DNA from 4 places in the Terrabacter sp. 2TAF16 genome. Region 1 is predicted to be linked to each of the others. Evidence: riboswitches for the same ligand, from Rfam matches in the RefSeq annotation. Region 1 holds a riboswitch; each other region holds the start of a gene.
The links. A riboswitch is a leader RNA that binds a small molecule or an ion and turns the genes downstream of it on or off. The one in region 1 is predicted to bind S-adenosylmethionine.

Region 1 (3,843 bases):
TGAGCCCAGCCCACTCGGCGACACGGCGTACTGCTGCGGCGTGCTGCGTGACGTGAACCCTGCCGCTGGGTCCGCGATCCACACCCCCTGACACGAAAGGCCCTCGGTCCACAGGAGCCGATCGGGGTCTGCCGGTCAACGGTGCGTGCCGCGAGGCTCGGGACATGCCGAAGATCTCACTGTCCGGGCCGGCCGAGCTGCTGACCATCATCCCCTTCCACCTGGGCTTCCAGCCGGAGCGCAGCGTCGTCGTGGTGTGCTTCCACGGCAAGCGGCTCGGGCTCGTCGCGCGGCTCGATCTCGTCGACGAGACCCTGGCCGCCGAGGCCGCCGCCCAGACGGTGCCGACCCTGCTCCAGGGTTCCCCGTCGTCGGTGGCCCTCGTGGGTTTCGAGCAGGTGCGCGACGAATCGCTGGCCCTGCTCGAGGCGCTCGCCACGGGCGTCGAGGACCACAGGGTCGTCGTCCGGGAGCGACTCGCGGTCCTCGAGGGGCGCTGGCGCTCGGTCGGGTGCGACTGCTGCCCCTCGGAGGGCTGGCTCCTCCCGGAGCAGGCGGACGTGCCGGCCGTGGCGAGCTACGTGGCGCTCGGGCACTCCGTCCTGGCGGACCGAGAGGGGCTGGCGAGGCTCGTCGAGCCGCTCGCCCCCACGGAGCCCCGGCACGACCTCGCTGCCGCCGCGATCGACGACTGGCAGCGCCGCTATGTCGCAGCCGGTGGCTCCCTCAGCAGGACGCCGGCCCGGGCGAGCCGGACGGACCGGAAGCCCGACCGGGGTCGGCGCCGTCGACCGGCGGGACGGGGGCGCCGACCCGGCGCGGCGCTCGGGGTCCTCGACGGCGGCGACCCGACGGCCCGCCAGTTCCTCGTCCACGACTCCCTCGTGGCCTGGGGAGGGGTGCTGCACGGCGAGATCGAGGGGTACGGCGTCGAGCACTGGCTCCCGTCCCTCGTCGGTCCGCTGCGTGACCCGCGCTTCCATGACGCCCTGCTGGCCTGGCTCTGCCCCGGGATGGCCTCGGCCGACTTCCTGTCCGACGACCTCGCAGCCCTCCTCGGGGTGCTGCTCGGTCCTGACCTCCGGCTCGCCCCGGCCGCGGGCGATCACGAGACGGCCGCCGTCCCGACACCCGACGGCGCCGAGCCCGGTCGCTCCCCGGGATCGCGCGCGGACCCGGGCGACCCCGACACTTCGGAGGGGTCGGGGACGGCCGTGCAGGAGCGCCTCGAGGAGGGCGACTCCGATGCGCTCCGAGCGCTGTTGCAGCTGCTGGCTGCGGGGCCGCCGTCGTCGGACCGGCACGACGACGACACGGACGAGGAGCACACCGACGTCGAAGACGACCACGAGGACGACCACGAGGACGACTACGAGGACGATGGCGAGCCGCCGCGCGACGTCTTCGAGGCACGACGGGTGCTGGACGAGCTGGACGCCGTGGGGACCCTGGCGGCGCTCGAGGCGTCGGTTGACCGGGACGCACCGCGCTCGCGCGACCTTCGGGCCGGCCTCGCCGCAGCGCCCGACGCGCCTCCCGAGTCGTGGCTCGGAGACGGCAACGACCCGAGCGGCTGGGAGGAGTGGGACGAGGCTGCGACGCCACGACTCGTCCTGTCCCGCCTCGAGCAGGTCTGCCGACTGACGCCGGCGGATCATGCGGTTCCCGTCCTGTCGCTCTTCGCCTCGATGGCGTGGTGGTGCGGCGACGGTGCGCGGGCCGGGGTCGCGGTCGACCGTGCGCTCGAGCTGGAGCCCGATGACGGGCTGGGGCGGCTGTTGCGACACGCCCTCGACGTCGGACTCCGGCCCCGGGAGTGCGCCTGAGCGTCTCCGGCGGCGGCGCCGTCCGTCCATGTCGTGGAACGGCGCGCGGCCTCTCCGTGAGGCCTCGCGTATGGTTGGAGCAGGTCATGAGTACCAGCGACAAGCCCCGGCTCGCTGGTCGGCAACCCTCCTTCGCGGTGGGGTGCCCCGGGTGAAGACCTGGCCGCCCCGTCCCCGGGTGCGTGCAAGCGCGAGGACCGAGGAGTACCCCGATGACCGTCACCCACCGGACGCAGAGCACCCGCCGCCGGGCGCGGCCCGGGACCGCTGGCACCGGCCAGACCGGCGACTCGGCGACGAGGGACCGTGCGGCGACGAGCCACGTCGACCCGACGGCACCGGAGCCCCGCCGGCCCGACGGCGCCTGGCGTGACGGCGACCCGGTCGGCCGGCGGCAGTTCGCCCACGTCGGTGACATCGAGCTCGAGCGCGGGGGAGTGCTGCCCGACGTTCGCATCGCCTACGAGACGTGGGGCCGGCTCAACGAGGCTGGCGACAACGTCATCCTCGTCGAGCACGCACTGACCGGCGACAGCCACGTCATCGGTGAGGCCGGCGACGGACACGCCTCGCCCGGCTGGTGGAACGCCCTCATCGGGCCCGACGGACCCGTTGACCCCGAGCGGTGGTTCGTCATCGCGTCCAACGTCCTCGGCGGGTGCCAGGGCAGCACCGGCCCCGCGAGCCCTGCGCCCGACGGTCGTCCCTGGGGCAGCCGTTTCCCCTACGTCACGGTCCGCGACCAGGTCGCCGTCGAGCGACGCCTCCTCGACGGGCTCGGCATCCGCCGCCTGGCGGCCGTCGTCGGCGGCTCGATGGGCGGGATGCGTGCGGTGGAGTGGGCCGCGACGCACCCCGACGACGTCGACCGCTGCATCGTGCTCGCGTCGACGGCGTACGCGACCGCCGACCAGATCGCCTGGTGCCAGCCGCAGCTGTTGGCGATCCGCAACGACCCCGACTTCGCGGGCGGCGACTACTACGAGGGCCACACGCGTCCCGACACCGGCCTGGGCCTGGCCCGCCGCATCGCCCACATCACGTACCGCACCGAGACCGAGCTCGGCACCCGCTTCGGGCGCGAGCCCCAGCTCGGCGAGGACCCGTTGCGCGCCGGCGACCGCGGTCGCTTCGCCGTCGAGTCCTACCTCGACCACCACGCGGGCAAGCTGGCCCGGCGCTTCGACGCCAACTCCTACGTCGTGCTGACCGAGGCGATGAACTCGCACGACGTCGGGCGCGACCGCGGGGGGCTCGAGGCCGCCCTCGAGCGCGTCCGCGCCGAGTGCACCATCGTCTCGGTCGACACCGACCGCCTCTACCCGCCCCGGCTCTCCGACGAGCTGCACGCCGCCCTGCCGGGGTCCCGTCGCGCACACATCACCTCGGAGTTCGGGCACGACGGCTTCCTCATCGAGGAGGACCAAGTGGGTCGCATCGTCCGAGACGCGCTCGAACGGCCGCGCGACTGAACCCATCTGCGCGCCGGGCCGGTTCGCCGACAGCCGGCGCTGTGGCACGCTCGTCGTCCGCGTCGCCGACGCCGCGGTGAGACTTCGCCCGGGACGCGCCGGACGCCTCGTAATCGGGTACGGTGCGAGCACTGGTTGTTTCCGTCCCAAGGAGGTCCGGGAAAGTGGCCATCGTCGTTGGTTATGTCGCCACCAAGGAAGGTCGCGCGGCGCTCAAGCGAGCCGCCGAGGAGTGCGTCCTGCGTGGAGCGAAGCTCGTCGTCATCAGCTCCCACCGGGGCGGCAAGGACTTCGACGCGAACGAGGCCAGCCAGTTCGAGAGCGAGCTCGCCCGGGTGCAGACGCTCCTCGAGGAGAAGGGCCTGGAGCACGAGGTGCGCCAGCTCGTCCGGGGCAACGACCCCGCCGAGGACCTCATCTCCGTCGCCGAGGAGGAGAAGGCCGACTTCATCGTCATCGGCCTGCGTCGCCGCAGCCCGGTCGGCAAGCTGATCCTCGGGTCCAACGCGCAGCGCATCCTGCTCGACGCGAGCTGCCCGGTGCTC
Region 2 (3,843 bases), on a different contig from region 1:
GCAGGTGGGCGCAGAACTTGCCGTCCCGCACGCCGATGCCGTGCTCGACGGAGAGGACCTGCGAGACGAGCGAGGAGTCCCAGCCGTCCATGGTGAAGGCGACGACGCCGACCCGGTCGCTGTCGTCACCGAAGATCGACAGGACCTCGACGCCCGCGACGTCGTCGAGTCCGGCGCGGAGCCGCTCGAGGAGGCGGGTCTCGTGCTCCTCGATGGCCTCGCGGTGCCGGCGGATCGTCGAGCAGGCCGCGGCGAGGGCGATGGCGCCGATGACGTTGGGGCTGCCGCCCTCGTGGCGCGCCGGCCCGGTCGCCCACGTGGTGCCGTCCTCGGTCACCGAGCGCGTCGCGCCGCCACCGAGCAGGTAGGGGTTGCCGGCGTCGAGCCAGTCGGAGCGCCCGGCGAGGACGCCCGCGCCGTAGGGGGCGTACGTCTTGTGCCCCGAGAACGCGACGTAGTCGGCGTCCCACGCGGCGAGGTCGATGGTGCGGTGCGCCGAGAGCTGGGCCGCGTCGACGGCGATCCGGGCGCCGTGCTCGTGCGCCAGGGTGGCGAAGCGCTCGACCGGCCAGACCTCTCCCGTCACGTTCGAGGCGGCCGCGACGACGACGAGGCGGTGGCGCGACGGGTGGTCGGTCAGCGCCTCCTCGAGCAGGGCGTGCGCGTCCTCGACGGTCTGCGGGACGGGGAGGCGCACGGTGCGGAAGCGGCCCCAGGGCAGCAAGGTCGAGTGGTGCTCGGTGCCGAAGACGAAGACCGTCGTGCGGCTCGGCAGCGCCTTGCTCAGCAGGGCCCACGAGTCGGTCGTCGTCCGGGTGAAGATGACGGAGTCGCCCTCACGCGCGCCGACGAAGGCGGCGACCTCGGCGCGGGCCTGCTCGTACCACGCGCTCGTCAGCCGCGAGGCGAACCCGGCGCCGCGGTGCACGGACGAGTAGGTCTCGAGCGCGCGGTCGACCGCGGCCTGGACCGTCTCGAGCGCCGGCGTCGAGGCCGCGTGGTCGAGGTTGGCGTATGCCGTGTCGCCGTGGAGCGTGGGCACGCGCAGTCCCGCGCCGACGACGGTGGGCAGCGTGCGCGCCTCGGGCACGACGTGCAGGGCGCGGGTGCGCACGACGGGTGCGGGGGAGCCGCCACAGAGGGAGGCCGCTGGGTGCGTCGAGGGAAGGACCGACATGGGAGTGCTCCTGGGTCATGGGACCCACCCGGTGCAGGTCCGCGCTTGCCGACCTCGATCACACGTTCAGACCGAGGATGGCCTGGTCGTCACCCGGAGCACCCCACCGCGGAGGAGGGTTGCTGGCCAGCGAGCCGGGGCTTGTCACTGGCACTCATGACCTGCGCCCGACGATAAAGGGGTCGGTCGCCGGCTGTCCACCGCCCGGTCCCCGGGTGTCGCGATCTGAGACGCCGACCCCGCCGGGGCCCTCGCGGGACGACGGCGGGCGCGGCCACGGCATACGGCGGCCGCGTCCGACTGGTCAGCCCTGTTGCGCGTGTGACGCGTGAGTTCAGCGGTGCGTTGACGTACGGTGCGAGCATGGCGTCACGTCCGTCCACCAACCAGCGCTCGAGCTCCGCCGCGGCCACCCGTGCCAAGGGGTCCGCGGGCAGCGCCTCGTCACGCCCTCCGGCAGCCCGGGGCGGCCGGCCCGCGCAGCGCAAGCCCGCGGCCCGCAAGCCCGCCGCCAAGACCGCGTCCAAGACGCGGGGCGGAGGCCTCCCCTTCCCGCTCGGCGCGATGCGCAACACGTGGATGGGCGTCTCGCACATGGCGGGGGGAGCGGTGCGCCGCGTCGGCCACAGTGCCGCCGACCTCGAGCCGGAGCACCGCCGCGACGGCATCGGCTTCGCGCTCATCGCGCTCGCCGTCGTCGTCGCCGCCCGTGAGTGGTGGGGCGTCTCCGGCACCTTCGGCCAGGTGGTGCACGCCGTCTTCGCCGGCACCTTCGGCCGCGTCGCCTACGCCGTCCCGCTCGTGCTGCTCGCCCTCGGCCTGCGCATGCTGCGCGCCCCCCAGGACGACGCCGCGACCAACCGCGTCGTCGTCGGCACCATCGCCCTGACCTTCGCCGCGTGCGGTCTGTCGCACCTTGCCGACGGCATCCCCAACCCGCCCGACGGCGCCGACGGCATGCGTGCCGCCGGCGGCATCCTCGGCTTCCTCGCCTCGAGCCCGCTCGCGGCGGCCGTCTCGACCTACGGGGCGCTCGTCCTGCTCGTCCTGCTCGGTCTCTTCGGCCTGCTCGTCATCACGGCGACGCCGGTCAACATGATCCCGACCCGCCTGCGCCAGCTGCGCGCCCTCGTCATCGACCGCGACCACGTCGACGAGCAGCCCGACGAGGCTCTCGACGCCCCTGCCGCAGCGGTGAAGCGCGCGCGCCGCAAGGCCGTCGACCTCGCCGACCGCGACGGCGACGAGGCGTTCCGCCAGGCCGCGCAGAAGGCCCTCGAGGACGAGGCGACCACGCAGCTGCGACCGGGCGAGAAGCGCCCGACCCCTCCCGGTCTGCTCGCCCCGCGTCCCGGCGGCGAGAAGGGGGTCGAGAAGGTCATCGACGCCACCGACCCCAAGACGCTCGGGGCGCCCGACACGAGCAAGGTCGGACCCAAGGCCGAGCTCATCCCGCCGCCCATGTCCGACCTGCCGGCTCGCGTCGAGCAGCTCAGTCTCGGCGGCGACATCACCTACCAGCTGCCCGACCACGCGATGCTGACGCCGGGGCCGCCGCACAAGACGCGCAGCGAGACCAACGACCGCGTCGTCGAGTCGCTGACCAACGTCTTCGACCAGTTCGACATCGACGCCGCCGTCACGGGGTTCACCCGCGGCCCGACGGTCACGCGCTACGAGGTCGAGCTCGGCTCGGGCACCAAGGTCGAGCGCGTCACCGCCCTCTCCAAGAACATCGCGTATGCCGTCGCCTCGGCCGACGTGCGCATCCTCAGCCCCATCCCGGGCAAGTCCGCGATCGGCATCGAGATCCCGAACCTCGACCGCGAGAACGTGTCCCTCGGCGACGTGCTGCGCAGCAACACGGCCCGCACCAACGAGCACCCGATGGTCATGGGTGTCGGCAAGGACGTCGAGGGCGCCTACGTCATCGCCAACCTCGCGAAGATGCCGCACCTGCTCGTCGCGGGCGCCACCGGCTCGGGCAAGTCGAGCTTCGTCAACTCGATGATCACCTCGATCCTCATGCGCTCGACGCCCGAGGAGGTCCGGATGATCCTCGTCGACCCGAAGCGCGTCGAGCTGACGGCCTACGAAGGCATCCCGCACCTCATCACGCCGATCATCACCAACCCCAAGAAGGCCGCCGAGGCCCTCGCGTGGGTCGTCAAGGAGATGGACCAGCGCTACGACGACCTCGCGGCGTTCGGCTTCAAGCACGTCGACGACTTCAACAAGGCGGTCCGCGCCGGCAAGGTCAAGCCGCTGCCAGGCTCGGAGCGCCAGATCACGACCTACCCCTACCTCCTCGTCGTCGTCGACGAGCTCGCCGACCTCATGATGGTCGCCCCGCGCGACGTCGAGGAGTCGGTCGTGCGCATCACCCAGCTCGCCCGTGCCGCCGGCATCCACCTCGTCCTCGCGACGCAGCGTCCGTCGGTCGACGTCGTCACGGGCCTCATCAAGGCCAACGTCCCCTCGCGCATGGCGTTCGCGACGTCCTCGCTCGCGGACTCCCGCGTCGTGCTCGACCAGCCCGGCGCCGAGAAGCTCATCGGCCAGGGTGACGCGCTCTTCCTGCCGATGGGCGCGAGCAAGCCGATGCGTGTCCAGGGCGCGTGGGTCAACGAGTCCGAGATCCACGAGGTCGTCAAGTTCGTCACGAC
Region 3 (3,843 bases), on a different contig from region 1:
CGATCAATGTTGCACCTGTCCACAAGGCATCGAGGCGCAGGCCGTCAGGCCCACCGCCCCGAGGTCCCCAATCTAACTGTCCACAATCGGAGTTCCTACTACATGACTGCCAACACGGTCGAGAAGACCGCGCCTGAGATCGCCATCAACGACATCGGCTCTCAGGAAGACATCCTTGCGGCGATCGACGCCACCATCAAGGACTTCAACGACGGCGACATCGTCGAGGGTCGCATCGTCAAGGTCGACCGGGACGAGGTCCTGCTCGACATCGGCTACAAGACCGAGGGCGTCATCCCCTCGCGCGAGCTGTCCATCAAGCACGACGTCGACCCGGGCGAGATCGTCAAGGTCGGTGACGAGGTCGAGGCCCTCGTCCTCCAGAAGGAGGACAAGGAAGGCCGTCTGATCCTGTCCAAGAAGCGTGCGCAGTACGAGCGCGCCTGGGGCACGATCGAGAAGGTCAAGGAGGAGGACGGCGTCGTCACCGGCACCGTCATCGAGGTCGTCAAGGGTGGTCTCATCCTCGACATCGGCCTCCGCGGCTTCCTGCCCGCCTCGCTCGTCGAGATGCGTCGTGTTCGCGACCTCCAGCCGTACGTCGGCAAGGAGATCGAGGCCAAGATCATCGAGCTCGACAAGAACCGCAACAACGTGGTCCTTTCGCGCCGTGCCTGGCTCGAGCAGACGCAGTCCGAGGTGCGCACGACGTTCCTCAAGGAGCTCCAGAAGGGCCAGGTCCGTTCGGGCGTCGTGTCCTCCATCGTCAACTTCGGTGCGTTCGTGGACCTCGGCGGCGTCGACGGTCTCGTCCACGTCTCGGAGCTGTCGTGGAAGCACATCGACCACCCGTCCGAGGTCGTCGAGGTCGGCACCGAGGTCACCGTCGAGGTGCTCGACGTCGACATGGACCGTGAGCGTGTCTCCCTGTCGCTGAAGGCGACGCAGGAGGACCCGTGGCAGCACTTCGCTCGCACGCACGCCATCGGCCAGGTCGTCCCCGGCAAGGTCACCAAGCTCGTCCCCTTCGGTGCGTTCGTGCGCGTCGAGGACGGCATCGAGGGCCTCGTCCACATCTCCGAGCTGGCCGAGCGCCACGTGGAGCTGCCGGAGCAGGTCGTCAACGTCGGCGACGAGATCTTCGTCAAGGTCATCGACATCGACCTCGAGCGTCGCCGCATCTCGCTGTCGCTCAAGCAGGCCAACGACCAGGCCGTCGCGGCGTCGGAGTTCGACCCGACCCTCTACGGCATGGCCGCCGAGTACGACGAGCAGGGCAACTACAAGTACCCCGAGGGCTTCGACCCGGAGACGAACGAGTGGCTCGAGGGCTTCGACGCCCAGCGCGAGAAGTGGGAGCGTCAGTACGCCGACGCCCACGCTCGCTGGGAGTCCCACAAGGCCCAGGTCGACGCCGCGACGAAGGCCGACGCCGAGGCTGCGGCCAACGCCGGCTCCGCGACGTCGTACTCGTCCGCGACCGGTGACGTCGCCGAGGCCGGCGACGCCGACCGCGGCGAGCGCGCCCCGCGCAACGCCCCGGCCCCGGTCGAGGGCACGCTGGCTTCGGACGAGGCGCTCGCTGCGCTTCGCGAGAAGCTGACGGGCAACTGACGCCAGTCACTGCTCGGAGCGACACGCTCTGAAAGAGCCCCGGACCCCTGTGGTCCGGGGCTCTTTCGCGTCCTGCGTCTCAGGATGCAAGAAGGCTCAGGACTCATTTCCGACTGAATCACTAGGAATTCCGAGTTGCGTAGGAGCGTCGTTGCCCGCGAATTGCCTTGCGGCACAGACAAACCGGCGTTGCTGCGCGTGGTGGAAGAGCCTGTCGCACTGAGGAGAAAGCACGCATTTCGACGATTGACGGGCTGCCCAGCGCCTTCGTAGTGTCGTCGACAGGTCAAGAGTTCCAGCGTCAAGCCCCGGCTCGCTGGACAGCAACCCTCCACCGCGGCGGGGTGCTCCGGGTGAGGACCAGGCCGTCGCCAGCAGGCGACGGCAAGCGCGGACTCGAAGTGGTCGGGTCCAGGACCGAGGAGCCGACATGGCGCGCACGACGAGCACCCACCTCGTGCTCCGCCGCCACGTCGACCTGCTCCGCGTGTCCAGCGCGCTCTGTCGTCCCTGACGACGTCCTGGCCGCCGAGACCTCGGCCGGCCGGTCGGCGCCCGGCCCAGCGGTGACCCCGTGGGGCTCGGACGCCAGCACGCACCCCCGCGGCCGCCGCCGCGCCCTGCCACCCGTCCGGTGACGGGTGCCCGAGCCATCCCTCCAGGAGCCTCACGTGCCATCCCTCTCCACGGTCCGGCGCTCAGCGCCGCCGACCACCACGTCGTCATCGTCGTCCTCGCCGCCTTCGCCGGCCGAGCCCACGGCGGGAGCGTCGACGTCCGCCCTCTCGGCCGCCCCGGCGCCGGCAACCCACTCGGTCCCGCCGTCCGGAGGCGGGCCGGTCCTCACCGTCGTCCCGCGGCGCAACCCGTGGACATGGGTCGGCGTCGCCGGCGTCGGACTGCTCGTGGCGATGTTCGTCAACGGCCTCGTCACCAACCCCGGCTGGGACTGGGCGACCTTCGGTCGCTACTTCGCCACCGAAACCGTCATCCGGGCTCTCGGCACGACGATCCAGCTCACCGTCCTCGGGACCGTGGCCGGCTTCGCCCTGGGGCTCGTCCTCGCGGCCATGCGACTGTCGTCCAACGCGTTCCTGCGGACCGTCGCGTGGGCCTACATCTGGGCGTTCCGGTCGATCCCGCTCATCGTCCAGCTGCTCTTCTGGTTCAACATCGCCTACCTCTACCAGACGATCAGCGTCGGGCTGCCGTTCGGGCCGTCCTTCGGCAGCGTCGAGACCAACGACCTCTTCGGGGCCCTGGGCGCCGCGGTGCTCGGGCTCGCCCTGCACCAGGCGGCCTACGCGGCCGAGATCATCCGCGGCGGCATCCTCTCCGTCGACGAGGGGCAACGCGAGGCGGCCTCGGCGCTCGGCATCCCGCGGCGCCGCCAGTTCGCGAGGATCGTCCTGCCGCAGGCGATGCGCTCGATCCTGCCCAACGCCGCCAACGAGGTGATCAGCCTCTTCAAGGGCACCTCGATCGTCTCCGTGCTCGCGATCCCGGAGCTCTTCTACCAGGTGCAGGTGATCTACGGCCGCAACTCCCGCGTCGTGCCGCTGCTCCTCGTGGCGACGGTCTGGTACATCATCCTCACGACGCTCCTGTCGATCGGGCAGTACTACGTCGAGCGGCACTTCGCCCGTGGCAGTGCCCGGTCGCTGCCGCCCACACCGCTCCAGCGGCTCCGGGCCCGGTGGGCCGGCATCGCGACCCAGGCAGCGCGTCGTCCCGAGGAGGTCGCCCGATGACCGCCGCCGTCGACCTCCGCGGTGTGACGAAGTCGTTCGGGGCCCACCGGGTGCTCGACGACGTCGACCTCGAGCTGGCGGAGGGCACCGTCACGGTCGTCCTCGGACCGTCGGGGTCGGGCAAGTCCACGCTGCTGCGCACCATCAACCACCTGGAGAAGATCGACCGGGGTCAGGTGCGGGTCAACGGGACGCTCATCGGCTACCGGCAGGTGGGTGACCGTCTCCACGAGCTGCCCGAGCGCGACATCCTGCGCCAGCGCAGCCGCATCGGCTTCGTCTTCCAGCAGTTCAACCTCTTCCCGCACCTCACCGTCCTCGAGAACGTCGTCGAGGCGCCGGTGTCGGCGCAGCGCCGCAAGCGCTCCGAGGTCGAGGTCGGGGCCAGGACGCTGCTGGAGCGAGTCGGGCTGGCGGACAAGGCGGCTGCCTACCCGCGCCAGCTCTCCGGTGGTCAGCAGCAGCGGGTCGCCATCGC
Region 4 (3,843 bases), on a different contig from region 1:
AGCTCGGACCCGACCAGCTGCTTCTCCATGACCCGGCGAGCGTACCTGCCACCGCCGACCGGGCTCAGGTGAGCCGCTGCGTGACCGTGTGGGTGTCGCCGTCGTGGACGACCGTCGTCATGGCACCCTGCACGAGCGCGAGGAAGGGCGCGACGTGGCCGCACTCGACGTCGGCGACGATCGGCACGTCGAGCATCCCCAGGGCATCGACGACGGCCGCGTGCTGCGTGAAGCCGTGCGGCTCTGGCGCGCTGGTCCGGGACACGAGGATGCCGCTCGCGGCGTCGAACCAACCACGCAGGCGCATCGCGTGCAGGGCACGGCAGATGTCGTAGGAGTTCCACTCGGCGATGTCGAGCAGCACGACGGTGCCCTCGGGCGCGTGGTCGCGCGCGAAGGCAGCGATGTCCGCGAAGCGGCCGCCCGCGAGGAAGCTCACCGTCTCGACGCACCCCGCGACGAGCCTTCCGGAGAACGTGATGGGTGCGTCCTCGTGGCCCGGATCGATGCGGGTCCACGTCCCTCGGCCCTCGAGGGTCATCTCGGAGACCGTCGGGTTGCCGGCGTAGTCGTCCCAGCCGCCGGCACGGTGCCGCCCGGGGGAGTGCTGCCGCAGCTCGTCCCCGGCCGCGGCGCCCGCCACGTCGACCCAGTGGAGTATGCCGCCCGGCACGGCATACGGGGTGTCCATGAGGTTCTGCCCGTGGATCGTCGCGATGCCGGTCGTGAGGGTGAGGGGGGTCAGCCACGTCGACGTGTCGGAGAAGCCGACGCACCAGGTCGGCTCGGCGGCGGCGACCGCGTCGAGGTCGAGCAGGTCGAGCAGGTCGATGCCGGTCTCACCGCCCCACGGCGGGACGACCGCCCGGATGCTCGGGTCGAGGAGCATCCCCATGAGCTCGGCCGCGCGGGCTTCGCGGGGCCCGCTCACGTGGCTCGGCGCGTGGTTGAGCTCACCCACGACGACGTCGAAGCCACGGTCGCGGAGGCACTGGACGGCATACGCGAACCGTCCCCAGAGCTCGTCGGAGACGCCGGAGCTCGGCGAGGTCACGCCGATCCGGTCGCCGGGGCGCAGTGGGGCAGGGTAGCGGATCGGCATGGCTGCCATCGTGCCAGCCATGCCGATCCGCTTCAGCCCGGTTTCGGCCGGGTCGGTCGGGAGCGTCAGGCCTTGGCGGCCGTGAAGCCCTGCTCGAGGTCGGCGACGATGTCGTCGATGTGCTCGATGCCGACCGAGAGGCGCACGAGGCCCGGCGTCACGCCTGCAGCGAGGCGGTCCTCGTCGGGGCCCTGGGAGTGCGTCGTCGAGGCCGGGTGGATGACGAGCGAGCGGACGTCGCCGATGTTCGCGACGTGGCTGTGCAGGGTCAGCGCCTCGACGAACCTCTTGCCCGCCTCGAGGCCACCGGCGATCTCGAACGAGAGCACGGCGCCGGCGCCACGCGGCGTGTACTTCTCCGCGAGAGCGTGGAACGGGCTGTCCGGCAAGGACGCCCACACGACCTTCTCGACCTGGTCGTGACCCTGGAGGAAGGCAGCGACCTGGTGGGCGTTCTCGAGGTGACGCTCGATGCGCAGCGACAGCGTCTCGATCCCCTGGGCGATGAGGAACGCGTTGAAGGGCGACGCGGCCGGGCCGAGGTCGCGCAGCAGCTGGACGCGGGCCTTGAGGATGAAGGCGAGGTTGGCGCCGAGCGGGCTGCCGACGCCGAGGTCGCGGGCGAAGACGAGCCCGTGGTAGCTCTCCTCGGGCGTGTTGTAGTTGGGGAACTTCTCCGGGTCGGCGCCGAAGTCGAACGTGCCCGCGTCGACGATGACGCCGGCGATCGAGGTGCCGTGACCGCCGAGGTACTTCGTCGCCGAGTGCACGACGATGTCGGCGCCCCACTCGATGGGGCGGATGAGGTAGGGCGTCGCGACGGTGTTGTCGACGACGAGCGGTACGCCGTGCTCGTGCGCGAGGGCCGCGACGGCCTCGATGTCGAGGATCTCGCTCTTGGGGTTGGCGATGGTCTCGCCGAAGAGGAGCTTGGTGTTGGGGCGGATCGCCGCGCGCCACGAGTCGATCGACGTCGGGTCCTCGACGAAGCCGACCTCGATGCCGAACTTCGGCAGCGTGTGCTTGAAGAGGTTGAACGTCCCGCCGTAGAGGCTGGGGGAGACGACGACGTGGTCGCCCGCCTCGGCGATGTTGAGCACGGCGAGCGTCTCGGCAGCCTGGCCCGAGGCCACGAGGAGGGCGCCCACGCCGCCCTCGAGTGCCGCGATCCGCTGCTCGACGACGTCGGTCGTCGGGTTCATCAGACGGGTGTAGATGTTGCCGAACTCCTTGAGCCCGAAGAGGTTCGCGGCGTGGTCGGTGTCGTTGAAGACGTAGCTCGTCGTCTGGTAGATCGGCAGCGCGCGGGCCCCCGTGGCACTGTCGGGGGCCTGGCCGGCGTGGATCTGCTTGGTCTCGAAGGACCAGTTGGGCTCGGTCATCGGTCGTCCTGCTCTTCCTGGGTCGTGTCGCTGACCGGGGTCCCGTGTCACCGGGCCCCGTGCACCGACGGGTCGGTGCGGGAGAGAGGCTCTCCGCGCTTGCACGAGCGCCGGGTGGCGTCGACGGGCCAGGTCTTCACCCGGGGCACCCCACCGCGGTTGGAGGGTTGCCGGCCAGCGAGCCGGGGCTTGTCGCTGGCGCTCATGACCTACCGGCGAGTGTACGTATGCGTGTCCGCCAGGTGGGAGGCCATGTCCTCATCGTGGACGGGCCCTTTCCGACGAGCGTTCCCGATCGGCGCAGGGCCGCGTCGAACCGGACGGGATGGCTTGCAGGGCAGACCAGTTCGTTGTCCACAGGGGTGGCCTACCTCTTGAAAGTCGCTCGAACACCTGTTCTGCATATCTGCTTGGGTGAAGTAGGATCTGTGGATGACCGCGAATCCGGTTCGGGGAGTGGACTACCCGTCCACCTACCAGCAGCTGCTGGAGTGGTTCCCGGACAACCAGTCCTGCCTGGACTACCTGGCCGGACTGCGCTGGCCCGACGGGTTCGTGTGCCCGAAGTGCGAAGCCACTGAGTTCTGGCGCACCGGTGCCGGGCTGTGGATGTGCCGGGCCTGCGGGCGGCGCACGTCGGTCACCGCTGGAACGATCTTCGACCGGACGCGGACGCCGTTGTCGACCTGGTTCGCGGCGATCTGGTTCCTGACCTCGCAGAAGAACGGGATGTCCGCACTCGGCCTGCAACGGGTCCTCGGGTTCGGCTCCTACGAGACGGCGTGGGCCTGGATGCACAAGCTGCGCCGGGCGATGGTCCGCCCGGAGCGGGACAAGCTGTCCGGGATCGTGGAGCTCGACGAGACGATGATCGGCGGCGTCACCCGCGGCCGGATGGGCGGCTACGGCGACAAGGTCGCGGTCATGATCGCCATAGAACACAACGAAACCCGCCGCCTGGGCCGAGTCCGGCTCGGCGTCGCCACCCAGCCCGGAACCGCCGAGCTGGTCGACTTCGCCACCCGGGTCATCGAGCCCGGATCAACGATCCGCACCGACGGCGCCCGCACCCTGCGCCGGCTCGCCGACCTCGGCTACACCCACGAGTTCACCCTCGGCTACTCCGCGCCCGACAAGGCCAGCGTGCTGCCCGGAGTGCACCTGGTGGCCTCACTGCTCAAGCGCTGGCTGATCGGCACCCTGCACTTCCGCGTCGAGGAGGCACACCTGCCCTACTACCTCGACGAGTACACCTTCCGGTTCAACCGCCGCAACGCGAAGTCACGAGGACTGCTCTTCTATCGGCTGCTCGAGCAAGCCGTCGACACCGACCCGCACCCGCTCAAGGGCCTGCTCAAG

Region 2: it holds a riboswitch for S-adenosylmethionine, as region 1 does, so the genes downstream of both, AB4Z14_RS07930 (aminotransferase class V-fold PLP-dependent enzyme) here and metX (homoserine O-acetyltransferase MetX) in region 1, are expected to answer to the same signal.
Region 3: it holds a riboswitch for S-adenosylmethionine, as region 1 does, so the genes downstream of both, AB4Z14_RS01635 (putative leader peptide) here and metX (homoserine O-acetyltransferase MetX) in region 1, are expected to answer to the same signal.
Region 4: it holds a riboswitch for S-adenosylmethionine, as region 1 does, so the genes downstream of both, AB4Z14_RS20385 (bifunctional o-acetylhomoserine/o-acetylserine sulfhydrylase) here and metX (homoserine O-acetyltransferase MetX) in region 1, are expected to answer to the same signal.

What each region holds. Positions count from the first base shown of each region.
Region 1 covers NZ_JBFRFZ010000007.1:77,628-81,470, reverse strand. The annotation lists gene AB4Z14_RS12420 (YkvA family protein) at 1-3, shown strand, start outside; gene AB4Z14_RS12415 (DUF4192 family protein) at 165-1,826, shown strand; SAM riboswitch class IV at 1,909-2,023, shown strand; gene metX (homoserine O-acetyltransferase MetX) at 2,039-3,298, shown strand; gene AB4Z14_RS12405 (universal stress protein) at 3,463-3,843, shown strand, end outside.
Region 2 covers NZ_JBFRFZ010000005.1:148,286-152,128, reverse strand. The annotation lists gene AB4Z14_RS07930 (aminotransferase class V-fold PLP-dependent enzyme) at 1-1,177, opposite strand, end outside; SAM riboswitch class IV at 1,214-1,339, opposite strand; gene AB4Z14_RS07925 (DNA translocase FtsK 4TM domain-containing protein) at 1,541-3,843, shown strand, end outside.
Region 3 covers NZ_JBFRFZ010000001.1:344,346-348,188, reverse strand. The annotation lists gene rpsA (30S ribosomal protein S1) at 103-1,614, shown strand; SAM riboswitch class IV at 1,899-2,011, shown strand; gene AB4Z14_RS01635 (putative leader peptide) at 2,045-2,128, shown strand; gene AB4Z14_RS01630 (amino acid ABC transporter permease) at 2,286-3,365, shown strand; gene AB4Z14_RS01625 (amino acid ABC transporter ATP-binding protein) at 3,362-3,843, shown strand, end outside.
Region 4 covers NZ_JBFRFZ010000018.1:62,367-66,209, forward strand. The annotation lists gene recQ (DNA helicase RecQ) at 1-29, opposite strand, end outside; gene AB4Z14_RS20380 (LD-carboxypeptidase) at 65-1,123, opposite strand; gene AB4Z14_RS20385 (bifunctional o-acetylhomoserine/o-acetylserine sulfhydrylase) at 1,168-2,484, opposite strand; SAM riboswitch class IV at 2,575-2,694, opposite strand; gene AB4Z14_RS20390 (IS1595 family transposase) at 2,917-3,843, shown strand, end outside.